DNA from 2 places in the Virgibacillus sp. Bac330 genome. Region 1 is predicted to be linked to the other one. Evidence: riboswitches for the same ligand, from Rfam matches in the RefSeq annotation. Region 1 holds a riboswitch; the other holds the start of a gene.
The links. A riboswitch is a leader RNA that binds a small molecule or an ion and turns the genes downstream of it on or off. The one in region 1 is predicted to bind S-adenosylmethionine.
Positions count from the first base shown of each region.

Region 1 (8,445 bases):
GTGAGCAACAGAATGGTTACGCTGAATTAGGAGGTTCTCAGGCAAGTTATTTTCATCCAAATATTCCTGTAATTCAACGGGCAGATCTTGTAATGAAGTAATTTCCTCACCTTTTGCTGTATGTTTAAACTCCGTAAAATTCCATTTACCAATCTTCGTTTTATCCGGTTTTGGCAATTCTAGATCTTCAGCTTTGTTTAACGCTTGCAGTCGTAAATCTAACATCCATTGTGGTTCATTTCGTTCTTTTGAAAACTGTTCAATGTACTCTTTATTGTATGGTAACTTGGTTTCTACAGTCATAAATACCCCTCCTTACGTTACGCATTTTGCTCAACAGTATGGTCTTCGATACCTAATTCTTCTTTAATCCACTCATAACCTTCTGATTCAAGACGCTTAGCTAATTCTGGTCCACCAGATTTAACAACGCGGCCTTGCATCATGACATGCACGAAATCAGGAGTTATATAGTTTAATAAACGTTGATAGTGTGTAATAATTAAGCAGCCAAAGTTTTCGTCACGAAGCTTGTTAATGCCTTTAGACACTATTTTTAATGCATCAATATCTAAACCAGAGTCGATTTCATCCAAAATGGCGATCTCAGGCTTCAGTAGCATAAGTTGCAGAATTTCGTTACGCTTTTTCTCCCCGCCAGAAAAACCTTCATTCAAATATCTTTGCGCCATATTCTTATCAATTTCTAAATAATCAAGAACATTATCCATTTCTTTAATAAAGTTCATAAGTGAAATCTCATTTCCTTCGCCACGGCGAGCATTCATCGAAGAACGCAAGAAGTCTGAAGTAGTTACACCACTAATTTCACTTGGATATTGCATGGCAAGGAATAAACCAGCACGAGCACGCTCATCTACTTCCATTTCCAATACATCTTCTCCATCCAATAAGATGCTTCCTTCTGTAACTTCATACTTCGGGTGCCCCATAATCGCAGAAGCTAAAGTGGATTTTCCAGTACCATTTGGTCCCATAATTGCATGAAATTCTCCACCCTTTATTGTTAAGTCGACACCTTTTAGTATCTCCTTATCTTCAATTGATACGTGTAAATTCTTGATTTCTAGCGTAGATCCAGCCATATTTATACCTCCAAATTCATTATTATAGATATCACATCTCTATAAACGTGATATTCATTCTCAATTTATTCTCATTACAATCTTAAATCATTTCGAATTTATTATCAACTCTTTAGAACAGGAAATCCTATGTATAAATGGACATTCTTTATAATATCTTAATGATAATGGACAACTCAAATTCTTAGCCTCTACTTATTTTAACGATTTAAAATGCATGGTGGCAACGGTTATCAGGATATAAACCCGCAGTGCATCTTTCGTCCTTTTAGTTTGTTGCATCCCCCACTAAATATTTTTTTTAGTAGCTTAAGGGTATCACCTAAAGCCCTCTTACGACAAAATTTCGATGTTGCTATTTCTCACTTAGGCTTGTTTAAATTGTAGAAGCAGGCACCTTACAACAACAGCAAAAGGGCGTTTATTGCAAATCGCAAACGCCCTTCACTATTATTTATCTACATTTTTAAAATAATTAGCCGTGTTGTTGGTTCATATGTGCTAAGGTAAATAGCTTACACTTCTGATATTCTTGCTGCCGTTTTTTTTCAACTGCTAGCCGTTGTTTTAACTTGCGTTGATACTCCGCAAAACCAATATGATGCGATTGCTGCATTGCTTTTTCCATTTCAGAAGTGTACTTCATTTTTATTCCACTATGAATAGGGAATCATCCTTTCCTCGTTTTGACTCATCATAAGCTTAACATAAGACAAGTTCCCTTCTCAAAATGGATATAAACGCTTCATTCGGCATAATCGCGGTTAAATTTCACATATAGACGGATACGTTGGCGATACCTACACATACAGTAAATTCCGCTAAATCTTTGCCTATTGCTGCTATTTTATTTCTTTTCTTTTACTGGAACAATTGCTCCATTATATTTCTCCCTCATAAAAGCTTGAATTTCTTCTGATTGTAAGATCTCAGCTAATTTATTTAATGCTTCATCGTCTTTATCCTCTTTCTTCACTGCCAACACATTCACATAAGTAGATTCATCGCCTTCAATAAATAAACCGTCTTCTTCTGGCTTTAGACCAGCATCAATAGCATAGTTCGTATTAATAGCTACAAGGGCATCCTCTTCCCTTTCATAGTATTCTGGAAGGACAGCAGCCTCATATTCAGGTAAAAAAGTCAAGTTTTTTGGGTTTTCTACTATATCATCAACAGTAGCACGTGCTTTGTCTACATCTTCATCTATTTTAATAAGTCCTTGTTCTTCAAACAAAGTTAAAATTCGCCCGTGATCTGGCACGGAGTTACTCATAATAACTTCCGTTCCTTCTGGAATATCCTCCACACTAGATATGCCTTTGGAATATACACCCATCGGTTCAATATGAATACCAGCAATATAATCTAAATCGTAACCTGTATCATCAATTGTTTGCTCAAGAAAGGGGATGTGTTGATAATAGTTAGCATCAATTTCTCCATTCGCAAGATCATCATTCGGTAATACATAGTCTTGGTATTCACTAATTTCCAGTGTGATCCCTTCTTCTTCTAAAATCGGCTTTGCTTCTGCTAATATTTCTGCGTGTGGTACACTTGAAGCCCCGACGGTTATTTTATTATCATCTTTTTCTTCTCCCCCACCACAAGCAGTTAATAAACCACCTAAAGCAGTAAGGATTAAAATGGAGAGAATATATTTTTTCATGTTGACACACTCCTCTTTCAAAGTTTCTATTTGCATACACTTGTCAAAATTACACTTCATTATAATAATTATTAATTTCCTTTATCTTTTATCTAATTTGCGTGTAATATAATCACCAATAAATTGAAATAGAAATACAATGAGCACAATAATAACGGAACAAAGTAAAACAATATCAAAATCTCTACGTTGAAAGCCTGAGTAATATGCATAGCTCCCCAGGCCTCCTGACCCAATTGCTCCTGCCATTGCTGTATAACCTATTAGCGCAATGGCAGTAACGGTAAGTCCTGAAATTAAAGCTGGCATTGCTTCTGGTAACAATACTTTAAAAATAATTGTTCGGGTCTTGGCGCCCATTGCTTTAGCAGCCTCTATGACACCTTTATCTACTTCTCTTAAAGCAATTTCCACCAACCGTCCATAAAACGGCGCGGCTCCAATAATTAATGCCGGGAGCGCAGCGTTAGGGCCTCTTATCGTACCAACAAGAAAATCAGTAAATGGGAATAACAATAATATTAATATAATAAAAGGAATAGCACGGAATACATTTACAAATGTGGCCGTGATAAAGTTAACCCATTTATTTTCCCACAGTCCCCCTTTATTAGTGAGAAATAACAGTAACCCAAGTAAAATCCCCAAAATAAAGGTTCCAATTAAAGCAATAATCGTCATATAAAATGTTTCTTTCGTTGCTTCTACAATGTCTTCTACTTTAATAGTAGCAAATAAATCAGCGAACACCGCGGATCACCTCTAACTCTACGGAAGTCTTTTCTGTTACGTGTTGAATTGCTTTAGTAATTTCTAATTCTTCACCAGTCATTTGGATAAATAGCGTACCGTACGCACCGGCCTGCGTTCGCGTTATTTTCCCTTGTAAAATACTAATGTCAATGTTATACGCCTTTACAAGCTTACTAATTAAAGCGTCGTTCGTTGTTTCGCCTACAAAATGGAGACGAATTAACTTACCATTCTCAAATGCGCGAACTAAATGTTCAAACTCATTCTCGGCTTCTGCATCCCCCATTAGCTGTTGAACGAACTTTTTCGTAACATCTTTTTTGGGGTGTGCAAACACATCCAATACATTACCATGTTCTACCACTTTTCCATTTTCCATCACGGCTACCTGCTTACATATTTTTCGAATCACATGCATTTCATGTGTAATTAATATAATCGTTAAGCCTAGTTGCTGATTTATATCTACAAGCAAGTCCAAAATAGAATTCGTTGTTTCTGGATCTAATGCGGATGTTGCTTCATCACATAATAATACGGAAGGCTTGTTTGCTAATGCTCTCGCTATGCCAACCCGTTGTTTTTGCCCACCACTTAATTGCGAAGGGTAGGTCGCTTCCTTCCCGGATAAACCGACCAAATCAATGAGAGATTGAACACGTTGGTTCCGTTCTTCTTTTTCAACACCTGCTATTTCTAATGGGAAAGCTATATTTTCTTTTACAGTACGTGACCATAACAAATTAAAATGCTGGAATACCATGCCAATATCTTGTCTAGCTAACCGCAATTCATTCTTTTTTAATGCTGTTATTTCTTGATTACGAATAAAAATCTTACCACCTGTAGGTTCTTCTAAACGATTCAGTAATCGCACAAACGTACTTTTTCCTGCACCACTATAACCGATCACACCAAAGATATCTCCTTGTTTAATCGAAAGGGTTACATCGTCAACAGCCGTTGTTTCTGTCTTGTTTGCAGTAAAAACTTTACGCAAACCCTCTATCGATATCACACTTAGTCCTCCTTTTTGTCCCTTTACTATTATGCCCACATCAGCAATTAAAAACGCCTTTCTGCAAGAGAACAGAAAGACGTATACATGTCAAAATGTCCCCTCATCTACCAAGACATAAGCCTTGCAGGAATTAGCACCTTTCAAAATAAAACATTTATTTGAAGGTTGCCGCGGGTTCGTAGGGCCAGTCCCTCCACCGCTCAAGATAAGAGTTAATTATTATTTAATTGGAATAGAAATCATAATAACACGTTGCTTGCTATCTGTCAATGTAATTTTACTATCGAAATGAAAACAATTCTGGTCTATGCATGATCAAGTGTTGGTATATATTTGCTACATCACGAAATGCATACATTTTTTCAACGAGCTCTCCATCTTTCTTTATAAGCAAACAAGGAACACTTGCTATTTGATGCGTTTGCATAAATTCTGGATGTAGTGATGCATTCATTTCTAAAAATAGCTCTTGCTTTTGCATTTGTTCCATTTTAAGCAACATACTTTTAGCAAGATTACACGTTCCGCAAAGTGGTGTATAAATATAAAGAAAGTAATTGGATTGCTGTAGTTGCTCTTTTGTTACTTGTTGCAAACTATCACCTTTTTACTTTAAATTAAATCAGAAATATAGGATTAACCGCTATTCGTTTACTCACTAAAACTTGAGCTAGTACATTTTCAGGTGTCGTAGCTACTTCTCTGTATTCGCTACTTACATATACATGTTCTGCATGTGGCAATTCTCTTGCTAGTTGTTTACGAAGCTTGATGCCAGAAGGATCTTCGTCGACAAGAATAAAAACATCCTTATCATCTAAACCATATTCTTCCAACATGTGATCAAATCTCTCTACTCCAAGCGTTCCATTTGTGCAAACAATGGTGATCTCTTCGGCAATCACTTTATTCACTTGCTTCTTATCAGTCAATCCTTCTACAATCATAACCTTTTCTGATCCATTTGTAATCATCACACAGCACTCCTTGAAAAATCAAGCAACAAGCTTGCAATAAAATATATTTTATTTACTTTAGCTGTCTTTCAATAGTGCAAACCTAGCTGGGAATATATACTACTTACAAAAGGATAACTGCATAGCTAGGAGGCTTTTTGACTATTGAATGTATACATCATTTAGCAGGACGTCATCTCTGTACTATAATGCTTGTTTTCATATTACCTATAAGTTTACTCCTAGTTTATGTGGCAGACGGACAATTATTAACAATCTTATAAACAAAGTTGATTGCAAAGCATTGCAATCAGCTTTGTTCACACACTATAAGAAAGTATCAAGTTTTTCAGGTTTATAATATAAGAAGAACAAAGGCTCGGGGCGCCTGGTTAGCAACGTAGAGAGTGGAACGAATCAACGAAAGTTTTAGAAAGCATACTCCTGCAAGCCCGTCTTTAGTCGGCCTTCCTATTTCGCACGAATCAATGATGACTTAGCTTAGGGCAATGGTGTGAAGTTGCCTAGTTGCTGGCCACTGGAGCCGGACGTGGCTAAATAACTTAGTTAGTTTATCCACAGCTGCTAAAATTTATAATTTCCTAGACCAAAACAAAGGCTTTCGCCATAAGACTTTGGCGACAAGCCTAGTTTTTTTAATATTTATTCACTGATAATTTCTTCGTAAGCTTCCGCAGATAGTAAGTCATCCAATTCTGTTTCCTTCGTTGGTTCAACAACGACCATCCATGCCTTTTCGTATGGTGATTCATTCACTAATTCAGGGCTATCTTCCAATTCTTCATTCATTTCAACGACTTTCCCACTAATAGGAGCATATAATTCCGACACTGTTTTCACGGACTCCACACTACCGAAAGGCTCATTGATTTCTAATTCGTCACCGACTTCAGGTAGTTCAACGAACACAATGTCACCTAACTCATCTTGTGCAAATGCAGTAATTCCAATGCGCACAGTTCCATCTTCTTTTTTTACCCATTCGTGTTCTTTTGAATATAATAAATCCTTTGGTACGCTCATATTTATTCCCTCCAAATGATATATTCCAATTTCACTATACAAGGTTCAGTCCCAATTATCCAGTATTATTTTAAATAGATTATTCCAAAAGTTTTACCCTTCACTTGTAGTTACCATTGTAGAATCCTTCATCAACTTGATGTTTTATTCGACAGTTCGGTTGGAATAAGCTATTATAGCCAATTTTTTTCAAATTCTTCCTCTTCGAAGCCAACAGTTACGTTAGAGCCATCTGTTACAATTGGTCGCTTAATTAGCATTCCGTCAGAGGCTAATATCTCCGCCATTTCTTCTTCCGTGGCATCTGCTATTTTTTCCTTCATATTTAATTCACGGTATTTTTTACCACTTGTGTTAAAGAATTTCTTTGCAGGCATCCCACTCTTCTGCATAAGTTCAAGTATATCTTCTTTATTTGGTGGATTTTGAACTATATGTATCGGTTTGTAATTCACTTGATGATTATCTAACCATTTTTTCGCTTTTTTGCATGTCCCACAGTTCGGATACCAGTAAAAAGTCAGCATTAGACAGCCCCCAATCTATAATATGTATCATTATATCAAAATAAACAATTGAAATTCGAATAAAATGGGGTTTGTATGTGTCAAGTTTTCCTCAACGTAGTTATAACCTCTGTATTTTCAGCATTCTATTCATGCAAATTCTATTGATTTTTAATACAACATTTAGTGTGCACTATAGATAAGGATAAACCTTTTTAGTTTATAGCATAGTTAAAAGGTAATTGTAGTCGGTTTGACATGAAGCATCAGCGGGTATAATTTACGAGCCAAGACGCCAATATGAAAGGAATATTGTTCCCCCATAGAAATACTATCTTGCCACACACTCGACGTAAAACCTCCTAAATTACCTACTGACTGATTCCCATACTAAATAGCGGAGAGCTGTCGTGTTATAGTACAAAAAAGACGAGCTAGAATCTGTTATTTCCTTAGATTCAGCACGTCTTTTTTTATTATCTGAAATGATAAAATGAGATGCTTGTAGAGCACGAAATAACCGAAAAGTATCGTCCGGCTCCATCGCCCAGCAATTAGGCAACTTCAGTCCATTGCCCTACACTAAGTCATCATCTGTTCACCGCGATTTCTTTATCTCGTTGATTCGATCCAGTTGCTACGTTGCTAAACGAGCACCACGCCTTTGTTCTTACATAGCTTTTTTATAGCGTATATTTTTCTTCTTCAATAATGGCAGTAGCAATTTCGCGTTTTTTTGCAATTACATTTGTCGGTGTATGCCGTGTTAACTTACGTAAAGAAGAAAGCATCATTCGTAAAGTGTCTCCTTCTTCTACAGCAATTAATGTTTCTTTAGCATTTGCCTCCATGCGATTAAACGCTTCTTGTACATAAACTTGCGTATACAACAGCTTTTGCATACTCTTTTCCTCACCATCTCGGTGCATGGCCTTTTCTGTACGCAAAATGGCAGACTCCATATTGTAAACTTCTGCTATCATATCAGCTAAGTTCACAAGAATTTCTTGTTCGTTTTCGATGTTCTGCATAAATTTCTGTGCCGCTAAACCGGCTCCTAGCAATACCATTTTCTTCGCATTTTTAAGCAGATGTTTTTCTTGTTCTAATGCATCTGTGCCAACTTCTTCTGGCATCATCATCATTAGCTCTTCTTGAAGTGATTGTGCCTTTTGTAATAAAGGTAACTCACCTTTCATTGCTTTCTTCAATAATGTACCAGGAACTAATAAGCGATTAATTTCATTTGTCCCTTCAAAAATACGGTTAATACGTGAATCGCGATACATTCGCTCTACTTCATATTCCTGCATAAAACCGTAGCCACCATGTAGTTGAACAGCTTCATCTGCTACAAAATCCAATAGTTCCGTACACATATACTTAT
Region 1 is NZ_CP033048.1:2,313,438-2,321,882, forward strand. It holds gene sufD (Fe-S cluster assembly protein SufD) at 1-303, opposite strand, end outside; gene sufC (Fe-S cluster assembly ATPase SufC) at 321-1,106, opposite strand; gene D9780_RS21100 (YuzK family famiily protein) at 1,582-1,752, opposite strand; gene D9780_RS10805 (MetQ/NlpA family ABC transporter substrate-binding protein) at 1,954-2,778, opposite strand; gene D9780_RS10810 (methionine ABC transporter permease) at 2,860-3,528, opposite strand; gene D9780_RS10815 (methionine ABC transporter ATP-binding protein) at 3,518-4,549, opposite strand; SAM riboswitch class I at 4,650-4,764, opposite strand; gene D9780_RS10820 (thioredoxin family protein) at 4,833-5,147, opposite strand; gene D9780_RS10825 (toprim domain-containing protein) at 5,170-5,526, opposite strand; gene gcvH (glycine cleavage system protein GcvH) at 6,172-6,552, opposite strand; gene D9780_RS10835 (arsenate reductase family protein) at 6,726-7,079, opposite strand; gene D9780_RS10840 (acyl-CoA dehydrogenase family protein) at 7,742-8,445, opposite strand, start outside.

Region 2 (8,445 bases), 650 kb from region 1:
TTCGGATTATATGTCCTTATTCTATTTTTTAAATTCTTTTTGGAGCGCATGATTTTGACAGCGACTATAGCTAAAAGTGGTGACTTTTTCAACCCACATGTGGCTATTCCGGAAAATTTTACAGGCGTATTCGATATCGAGTACATTCATTTAAATGCTAATTTTTTGCCCTTTAAAACGACGTTACAATACATCATGAATGCAGATTCATATAACGTATCCATTATTATTGAAAACACGATTGGGAATGCCCTTGTTTTTTTGCCGTTAGGAATCTTTCTGCCGCTATTATTCTCGAAGTGCCATTCCTTATTAAAAGTTTCTATAACTGTAACGATCATTATCTTGGTGATTGAAAGCTTGCAATTATTGTTATGCGTTGGTCAATTTGATGTGGATGACATTATCTTAGGAATGATTGGGAGTAGCATAGGATTTTTTTGTTTCCTATTTTTCCGGCGCATAAAGAATGAAATAACTGCCATACGACGTATAGAAAAAGAATTATAATATAAAGAATAGTGAGTTGTAGATGATGAAAGCCATTATAAAAATAGGTTTATTTCTAGTATTATGTGTGTACGTAGTCATATTATCAAAACTTGTCTTGTTTAAGTACCTTTCTTTGCATGAAATTTTAGCTCACTTTGCATTTCGTTATGAAGGTCCTACTTGGAATGAGCATAATTTAATTCCTTTTCAAACGATATTTTTCTATCTATTTTCTACAGATATTAATTTTTCTATAAGGGTTGAAAACTTGGTTGGCAATATTATAGGTTTTGCGCCTTTTGGTTTCCTCCTACCATTTATTTGGCGGAAATTTCACAAGTTAACCAACATTGTCCTTGCAACATTATGCTTAAGCTTTACGTTCGAGTTCGTACAACTGATGTTCAAATTTGGTAGCTTTGATGTCGATGATTTGCTGTTAAATACACTTGGAGGAGTAATTGGCTATCTACCTATTTTAATATGTAAAGTGGTCATCCAGAATAGACAACAGCATAAGCTTATGGGAAGGGGAATTAAATAAGTGTAGTGAAGTATACTGCACACCAAAGAGGAAAGTAGGCAATTCTTGTTGAAGGATAAAATGAAAGCATTTTTATTCGTCTCATTCATGAGCCTTTATAAAAGATTTAATTTCCAATCGTAGAAACATAAATATCACCTATTAAATAAGATTAAGATCGCAAATATTTTTGATAGATGGGCAGAATGAAGAACATGGAAATGCCAGGACGTAATATAAAAACGAATCGTCTACCAGATGTAGAAGAGGGGGCTAGCGATGAGAAGATTAGTAGTCATAACTGTCGGTAAAACGCATAGTGGAAAATCAACATTTGCTAGGGAGTTAGAAAAACAGTTGAGCAATTCGCTTATTATGGATCAGGATAACCACGCAGCATTTATTCATACATATTATCCGAAACTGCAACCAACAATAGGGTCAAATAAGCTTAAATATGCAATATCGCAATTAATTGTTGACTACACAAAAGAGAATACGAATTTTCATCTTATTATATGTAACTCAAACCGAAGTAAGGCAGGAAGGAAATACTTGCTTGAAGAACTGTTTCCTAAGGGGCAATTTATTCGTATAGTAATTCATTTTCATATTCCAGATGAGGTACTGCAAAAGCGAATAAAAAGCACTCAGCGAAGTACGAATATATTAAGAAGTGCAAAAGATTTTGCAGAAGTACTTGCTCGTCAAAACGCTCTTTCTATTTATGAGGATACAGCTGCCCCTACAGCAGATGAAGCAGATTATCTCTTTACAATGAAAAATAATGAAGAAGTTGATGCTATCATCAAGCGCATTGTTCAGCTTGCTTCTGGTTAAAAGGAAAAATGAAAAGAGAACAAACAGATAAAAGCTTTTTAAAATCTGCATGCATTCAAAGGTGTTAGACTGAAAGCTGTATGGAACAATCATTAATAATCATCGCATAGGTAAATGGTTATGTTCTATCCTATTTTCGTCTCTTCATTCACTGGCATAAGCTAGTTGCTCATTTCGAGGAGAATACTATGGATTATCCCGATATAATTGGTGTTTCTCCAAATAGTAATTGCTTTTAGTTCAGGATATTTTCTCATTAAAAAGTGAAGGAGTTCATAGCCAATAAAATATCCTAAACGAGAGTAACCAAATTGAGTTCCGCCATATATCGAAAACCATTCCCGATATATTCGGTCTTCATGACATGTTTGCATATCTGACAAAAAGGCGCGAATGATTTCTCGCTTATGTTGTTTTGAAAAAGCTAACCACCTTTCTCCAGTATCATCATATGTGAAATAAGCGCCTTGATTCTTGGGAATTTCTAGTTGCTTCGATAAATAGGTTGCACTTCCTTCTTGAAATAAAGTTGTATATGGATGGAACCACGGTATAGTCCCCCAGTCTACCTCTCTTTGCTCTGATAACATATGATGTAGTACATGACCGAATTCATGGGCAATAATAACTTTTAAGTGTTCATCAACTGGTGATAATTTCTCTAAGCAAAAGGTGACATCTGGTATAGGTTGACGATGGGTAAATGCATTAGAACCGTATAATCCAACAATAATATGTACGTTATTGTTAAAAATAATAGGATATTTTTGTTCATACGCAGACGTGATCGTGTACAGATGTTTTTCTATGTTTTGATTGGCTATTTTCATTGTATTCATATGACTTGGGTACTTTTGCAGGGCTGTTTTTCTTTTTTGTTCCGGGTTCTTACAATGATATAAAAAATATTCCTTAAATTGTAGCGGATAGGTAGCATGATATGTATGTAAAAATGATACATTTGGTTGATAATTATTTATGAAATATGGCGCTGTATTATAAATGTTCATGATAACATCCTCCCTACAATTTTTTGGCTTAAAGGATAGGAAAAAAAGGCTGTCGCCATAAGCCCTGGCAACAAGGGATGTCTTCTAAAATTTTCATCCCGCTAGTCCTCCAATTAAAGTGTAAAGTGTCCTCACTAGATTGCCTTTACACATGATTTCGACTTTTATTTCCATTATCCTGCCTGTTAGTAAAAAGTAGTTTTCCTGTGCGTTGTAAACCGGAAATAAATTCGTTAGTATAGACATGTACTTTTTTAGTATGCAATGAAAAAAATAATTGCTGTTAGAAAAGGTATAGTACATATGGAAGATGCGACGTGGGTGCCTGGGAATACGCTGTAGAAACTTGGACATTAGGGATCGATTCAGCTGATCGAGAGGAATTTGAAGATAAATTAAATGAATACGAAAAACAAGGTTGGGAATTAGTAAACGTTTTTCCTCAAATTGGAGGTAGTATGAGGGATATTAGTGTGAACTTTAACCAAATCTCTTTAAATGAAAAGCGATATAAAGAATGTAAAATGTAGAAAGATGTTCAAATTATATTTAAAGGAACTCCCCGTCATTGCTCTGATGGGAGTTCCTCTCTAAATTAAAACTTGTCAGCGGATGATATTTTTAAAAATGCTTATCCAACAACCCTCTAAGCCTTGGAGCGGTATTCTAGATTATGTTTTTTCAACGTTTTGTCAGTACCAAATAAAAAGTGCTTTTCCATATTTGGCGAGTATTTGGAATTAACCGTTTCTTTACCGACAGCTTCTGCAACAGCACGTAACATTGCAGGCGATGCGCCACAGCATAGACCAATATAGTTCACACCGATGTCTTTTGCTTTTTTCGCCCAAGCTGCTAATTCGTAGCGGTTGTGGTAAAGTGGATCAAGTGCCGTTGGGAACGTCGTTTCTGTAGGTAAATGGCAACTGCAACCTCCATCCGGCAAATTGAAAAAGGTTGGGTGTGCCTCTGTTGTTCGATAAGGTATTGGTAATGCCCCAATATAACCTTTGACTGCCTCTCTTATTTTAGCTACAAAGGGCTGGATGGTATCAGGGCCACGGAAGCAATTCATTCCGACGACGAGCGCTCCTTTTTCAGATAGTAATTGGCAAGCTTCCTCCACGGTATACCCGTCCCTTAGAATGTTTTCGCCCATAAGACCAAAAGTGATGACGGCTGGGAGTTCTTGTTTCGTAATTTCTTCTAAAGCGATTAGAGCTTCTTCATAATAATAAAATGTTTCTCCGTTTACGAAATCAACACCTTCTTCTTTACACCATTGCACCATCTCGGCGAAAATACTCCTTACTTGCTCTTTGGAAGCTGGGTCATTCGGATCGAAAATATTCGTGTTAGAAATATTTCCAGCAACGAGTGCTTCTTCTACAGGATGTTCTTTGGCGACTTCTTTTGCTAGCTGAATGGCGTTCCTGTTTAACGGCTCGAGCAATTCTTCCTTACCAATGATTCGCATCTTCTCTCGGTTTCCGTTGTAAGTAAATGCGAGTACGACGTCTGAGCCTGCATTCATAAAATCGCGATAAGCTTGTTTCAGAGCTTGCGGATTATCTAATGCGACTTCTGGTACAAAAGAACCTGCTTGTAAATATCCTCTGCGCTCTAATTCAAATAAATAACCTTCCCCAACAATAACCGTACCTTCCTGTAATCTTTGTTGTAAGCTGCGTTTCATGTTAAACTCCTCCTTTTATTTTGAAAGCTTTGCTTCGTAAAAAATGTGGTACAAAGTATATAGCAAGAGCCACCACTTCGATATTTACTTCATGGTAAAATTACCTCCCCCTTTCATTAAAAAATCGTTTTTTTAGTTGCTTCACCTATGTGAGCTTCCATCGCGAATTATTGGAACATAAAAACCCCCTTCTTATGAATAAGAAGAGGATAGATTCCAAATGGCGACTCTTCTTATCTTCAAGCGTTACGCTTCTGGAATTAGCACAGTGCAAAAGATGCCTGTTGCTGAGGTATCAAAGGGCCAGTCCCTCCACCTCTCTGGATAAGATAAATCCTATAAAGTTGTGGAATAATAAAGATTTACAGTTGACGGTTAAAGAAACCATTAAATTGAAGTTTGTAAATTATTATTATTCTGAATGTAAGTTATACTATAAACGGAAAAAAATTCAATGTCAACCTATTTCGAAAAAATAGTTATGGTTAGCTTTGGGTGAGAGCTAGCACCCTATTTATTATGAATTAAATAAAACTTAGTTATAAAGCCCCGTCAAGCCCAAATTTAAAATGCCTGTAATGCGTTCTGCAAATCATGTTTTAAATCATTCACATGCTCTATTCCGACAGAAAAGCGTAATAAACAGTCATCAATGCCACGCTTAGTACGTTTATTAATGGGAATATCCGCATGTGTTTGTGTTGATGGATACGTGATAAAACTTTCCACACCACCTAGACTTTCAGCGAAGGTAATCAGTTGTAATTGCTGTAAAAAAGGATCTACACACTTGTTATCATGTAAACGAAAAGATAACATACCACCTTTGCCAGGATAAAGCACCTCTTTTACTGCTTGATGGTTGTTTAAAAAATGGGCTAACTCTTGGGCATTTGTTTCGTGCTTTTCCATACGCAAGGATAGCGTTTTTAATCCTCTAATTAACAACCAACTGTCAAATGGAGAGAGTACTGCCCCAGATGTATTATGCATTATAGCAAGTTGTTCACAGATCGGTTCATCGTCGGTAACTACTAAACCAGCTAATACGTCATTGTGCCCACCAATATACTTTGTTGCACTATGAATAACAATATCAGCGCCAAGTTCTAAAGGGCGTTGCAAATAGGGTGTAAGGAATGTGTTGTCAACAATAAGCAATAGATCATGTTTTTTAGTTAGATGAGCAATAGAGGTAATATCTATTTCCTGCATTAATGGATTTGTCGGTGTTTCAATAAATATTGCTTTTGTTTTATTCGTTATATTTGTTTCCGTTTCTTTGAAATTGGTAAAGGGATCATAACAGATGTTAAAATGGTATGCTCTTGTGTACTGTTCCAACAAACGATACGTCCCACCATAAATATCTTCTGAAGCAATGATTTCATCACCAGCTTGAAAAAGGGAAAGAACAAGCTGTATAGCTGCCATGCCTGAACTACAAGCAAAAGCTTGCTTACCAGATTCTAACTTCGCAACACCTTCTTCTAACAGGGATCGAGTTGGATTTTTCGTGCGACTGTAATCATACCCGGTTGACTGTCCAATGCCATCATGTTTGAATGCAGTTGATAAATAAATAGGTGGATTAACTGCTCCAGTACGAAGATCACTTCGGTTTCCTAGTTGCACCATGCTAGTTTCACGTGTTTGTTGTAACACTTTATCATCTCCTTAAAAATGGTTACAAGGAGAGGATGCAAAAAACCTCTCCTTGAAATAAGAAGAGGTTTCCTAATATGTTGAAAAGGATCTTCTTCTTATCTTCAAGCGCTATGCTTCTGGAATTGGCACAGTACCGCATGCGGTCTGTTGCCGAGGTATCAAAGGGCCAGTCCCTCCACCTCTCTGGATAAGAAAATTTTTATTAAATTTTAAAAGATTGAATTTTAGAATACAATGAAGTTCCATAAAAGTCAAGGGGATTTTGTCTCCACAATTTAAGGGTTCGGCTTCTTCCAACTGTGGTGAATCTTTTTTGTGCTCGAAACGTAGCCAGAATAATATAGTTTTTGCGGAAGGTTCTCATCGTGGTAATCATTCACCAAAAGATTATGAAAGATGTATAATTGGAGGAATGAACTTGCGTAGCCAATGTATTTGCTCGTAGAATAAAAATAAAAAGGTTATGCTCGTCGCAAATCCGCACGCCCCCGCGCTTGAAATCGCTCATGCTCGCATGAAATACGCTCGCTCCTGTCCGGAATGCGCTCATGCTCGTCGCAAATCCGCACGCCCCGCGTTGAAATCGCTCATGTTCGTCGCAATCTGCACGCCCCGCGCAGAAATCGCTCATGTTCGTCGTAATTCCGCTCTCTTCTGCGCTGAAATCGCTCATACTCGCATGAAATACGCTCGCTCCTGTCCGTAATGCGCTCATGTTCGTTGCAAATCCGCACGCCCCGCGCTTAAAATCGCTCATGTTCGTCGTAATCTCGCTCGCTCCGCGTTGAAATCGCTCCTGCTCGTCACAATCCGCTCTCTCCCGCGCAGAAATCGCTCATGTTCGTCACAATTACGCTCTCTCGCACTGAAATCCGCTCATGTTCGTCGTAATTCCGCACGCCCCGCGTTGAAATCGCTCATGTTCGTCGTAATTCCGCACGCTCCGCGCTTAAACTCGCTCATGCTCGTCGCAAATTCGCACGCCCCGCGCTTAAACTCGCTCATGCTCGTCGCAAATTCGCACGCCCCGCGCTTAAACTCGCTCATGCTCGTCGTAATTCCGCACGCCCCGCGCTTAAACTCGCTCATGCTCGTCGCAAATCCGCACGCCCCGCGCAGAAACCGCTCATGTTCGTCGTAATTCCGCACGCCCTGCGCTGAACTCGCTCATGCTCGTCGCAAATCCGCACGCCCCCCGTAGAAATCGCTCCTGCTCGCATGAAATAGATGTAAGTTCTACATAAATATTGTATGATGAACTCCGTAAACACTACGGAGTTCATCATACTTACATGTTTTCCATTAACCGTTTAGCAATTTTTTGATAATCATCTTTATCAATGCCAGGTGCAAATTGTTCAGGAAGATCTTCTAAATTAGGGATAGGGCCTCCTTTTGGTATTCCTTCCTTGACGATTAGCTTCTCTCCATTCTCTGGATTGTCTCCTTTCCAAATTTGTCGGATATCGTTATAATCTCCCACATCATTCCACGTGTATAAAACATTTGCTAACCCTTGTTCTTCAAATTTTCGAGCATGATCAAACTTCGTGTTCGATAAATCAGGGATTGGGATAAGCTTTTTAACGTCAACCCCTGTTGCGATTTCTAAGGCTTTCGCATAGGCTAGCACATGTGTACCTCCACGAACTAATAAGTAACCAATCATCTCTCGTGCTGTTTCATGTTCTGTCATTTCGTAAACGCGCATTTTATGTGTACGAGCGCCGACTTCAAGAAAGAAATTGTGTAGTAAATCTAAGACAAGATTGCCGCTACTAAAGACATTATCTCCTGTCCATGCTCGACCCATGGAGTCACCTACAAGTGCTGTTTGAGCAGTGGCGATAAATTGATACGTATTGCGGCTGTCTTTTCCTTCGCGTAACGGGGTGACATCTGGGTTTCCAGTGTAAAAGGTGTTTCCTTTTGAAAGGAGATTAATTGTGTTCGTAACAAGTTCGACATGGCCGAATTCTTCAGCTGTTATACTTGCTACAAGATCGTAAAATGGTTTAAGCTTATCTTTTTGGCGGAAATTGAATGATTGAAACATATAATTATTTAATGTAGACATTTCGCCAAATTTCCCACCTAATAATTCTTGAACCGCTGCTGCAGCATTAGGGTCGCCGTGTTCAGGAACAGGCAGTTCAATTAACATGCGGTTTTCACGTTTAAACATGATAAGCCTCCTTCTTTAGCTTTTCGGAATC
Region 2 is NZ_CP033048.1:2,960,626-2,969,070, reverse strand. It holds gene D9780_RS13730 (VanZ family protein) at 1-510, shown strand, start outside; gene D9780_RS13725 (VanZ family protein) at 533-1,036, shown strand; gene D9780_RS13720 (ATP-binding protein) at 1,295-1,855, shown strand; gene D9780_RS13715 (DUF5700 domain-containing putative Zn-dependent protease) at 2,017-2,865, opposite strand; gene D9780_RS13710 (DUF4177 domain-containing protein) at 3,183-3,395, shown strand; gene D9780_RS13705 (homocysteine S-methyltransferase family protein) at 3,512-4,561, opposite strand; SAM riboswitch class I at 4,792-4,892, opposite strand; gene D9780_RS13700 (methionine biosynthesis PLP-dependent protein) at 5,126-6,226, opposite strand; SAM riboswitch class I at 6,322-6,423, opposite strand; gene D9780_RS13690 (manganese catalase family protein) at 7,518-8,414, opposite strand; gene D9780_RS13685 (YuzF family protein) at 8,430-8,445, opposite strand, start outside.
Region 2: linked by a shared signal. The riboswitch ahead of D9780_RS13700 (methionine biosynthesis PLP-dependent protein) and the one ahead of D9780_RS10815 (methionine ABC transporter ATP-binding protein) in region 1 are both predicted to bind S-adenosylmethionine.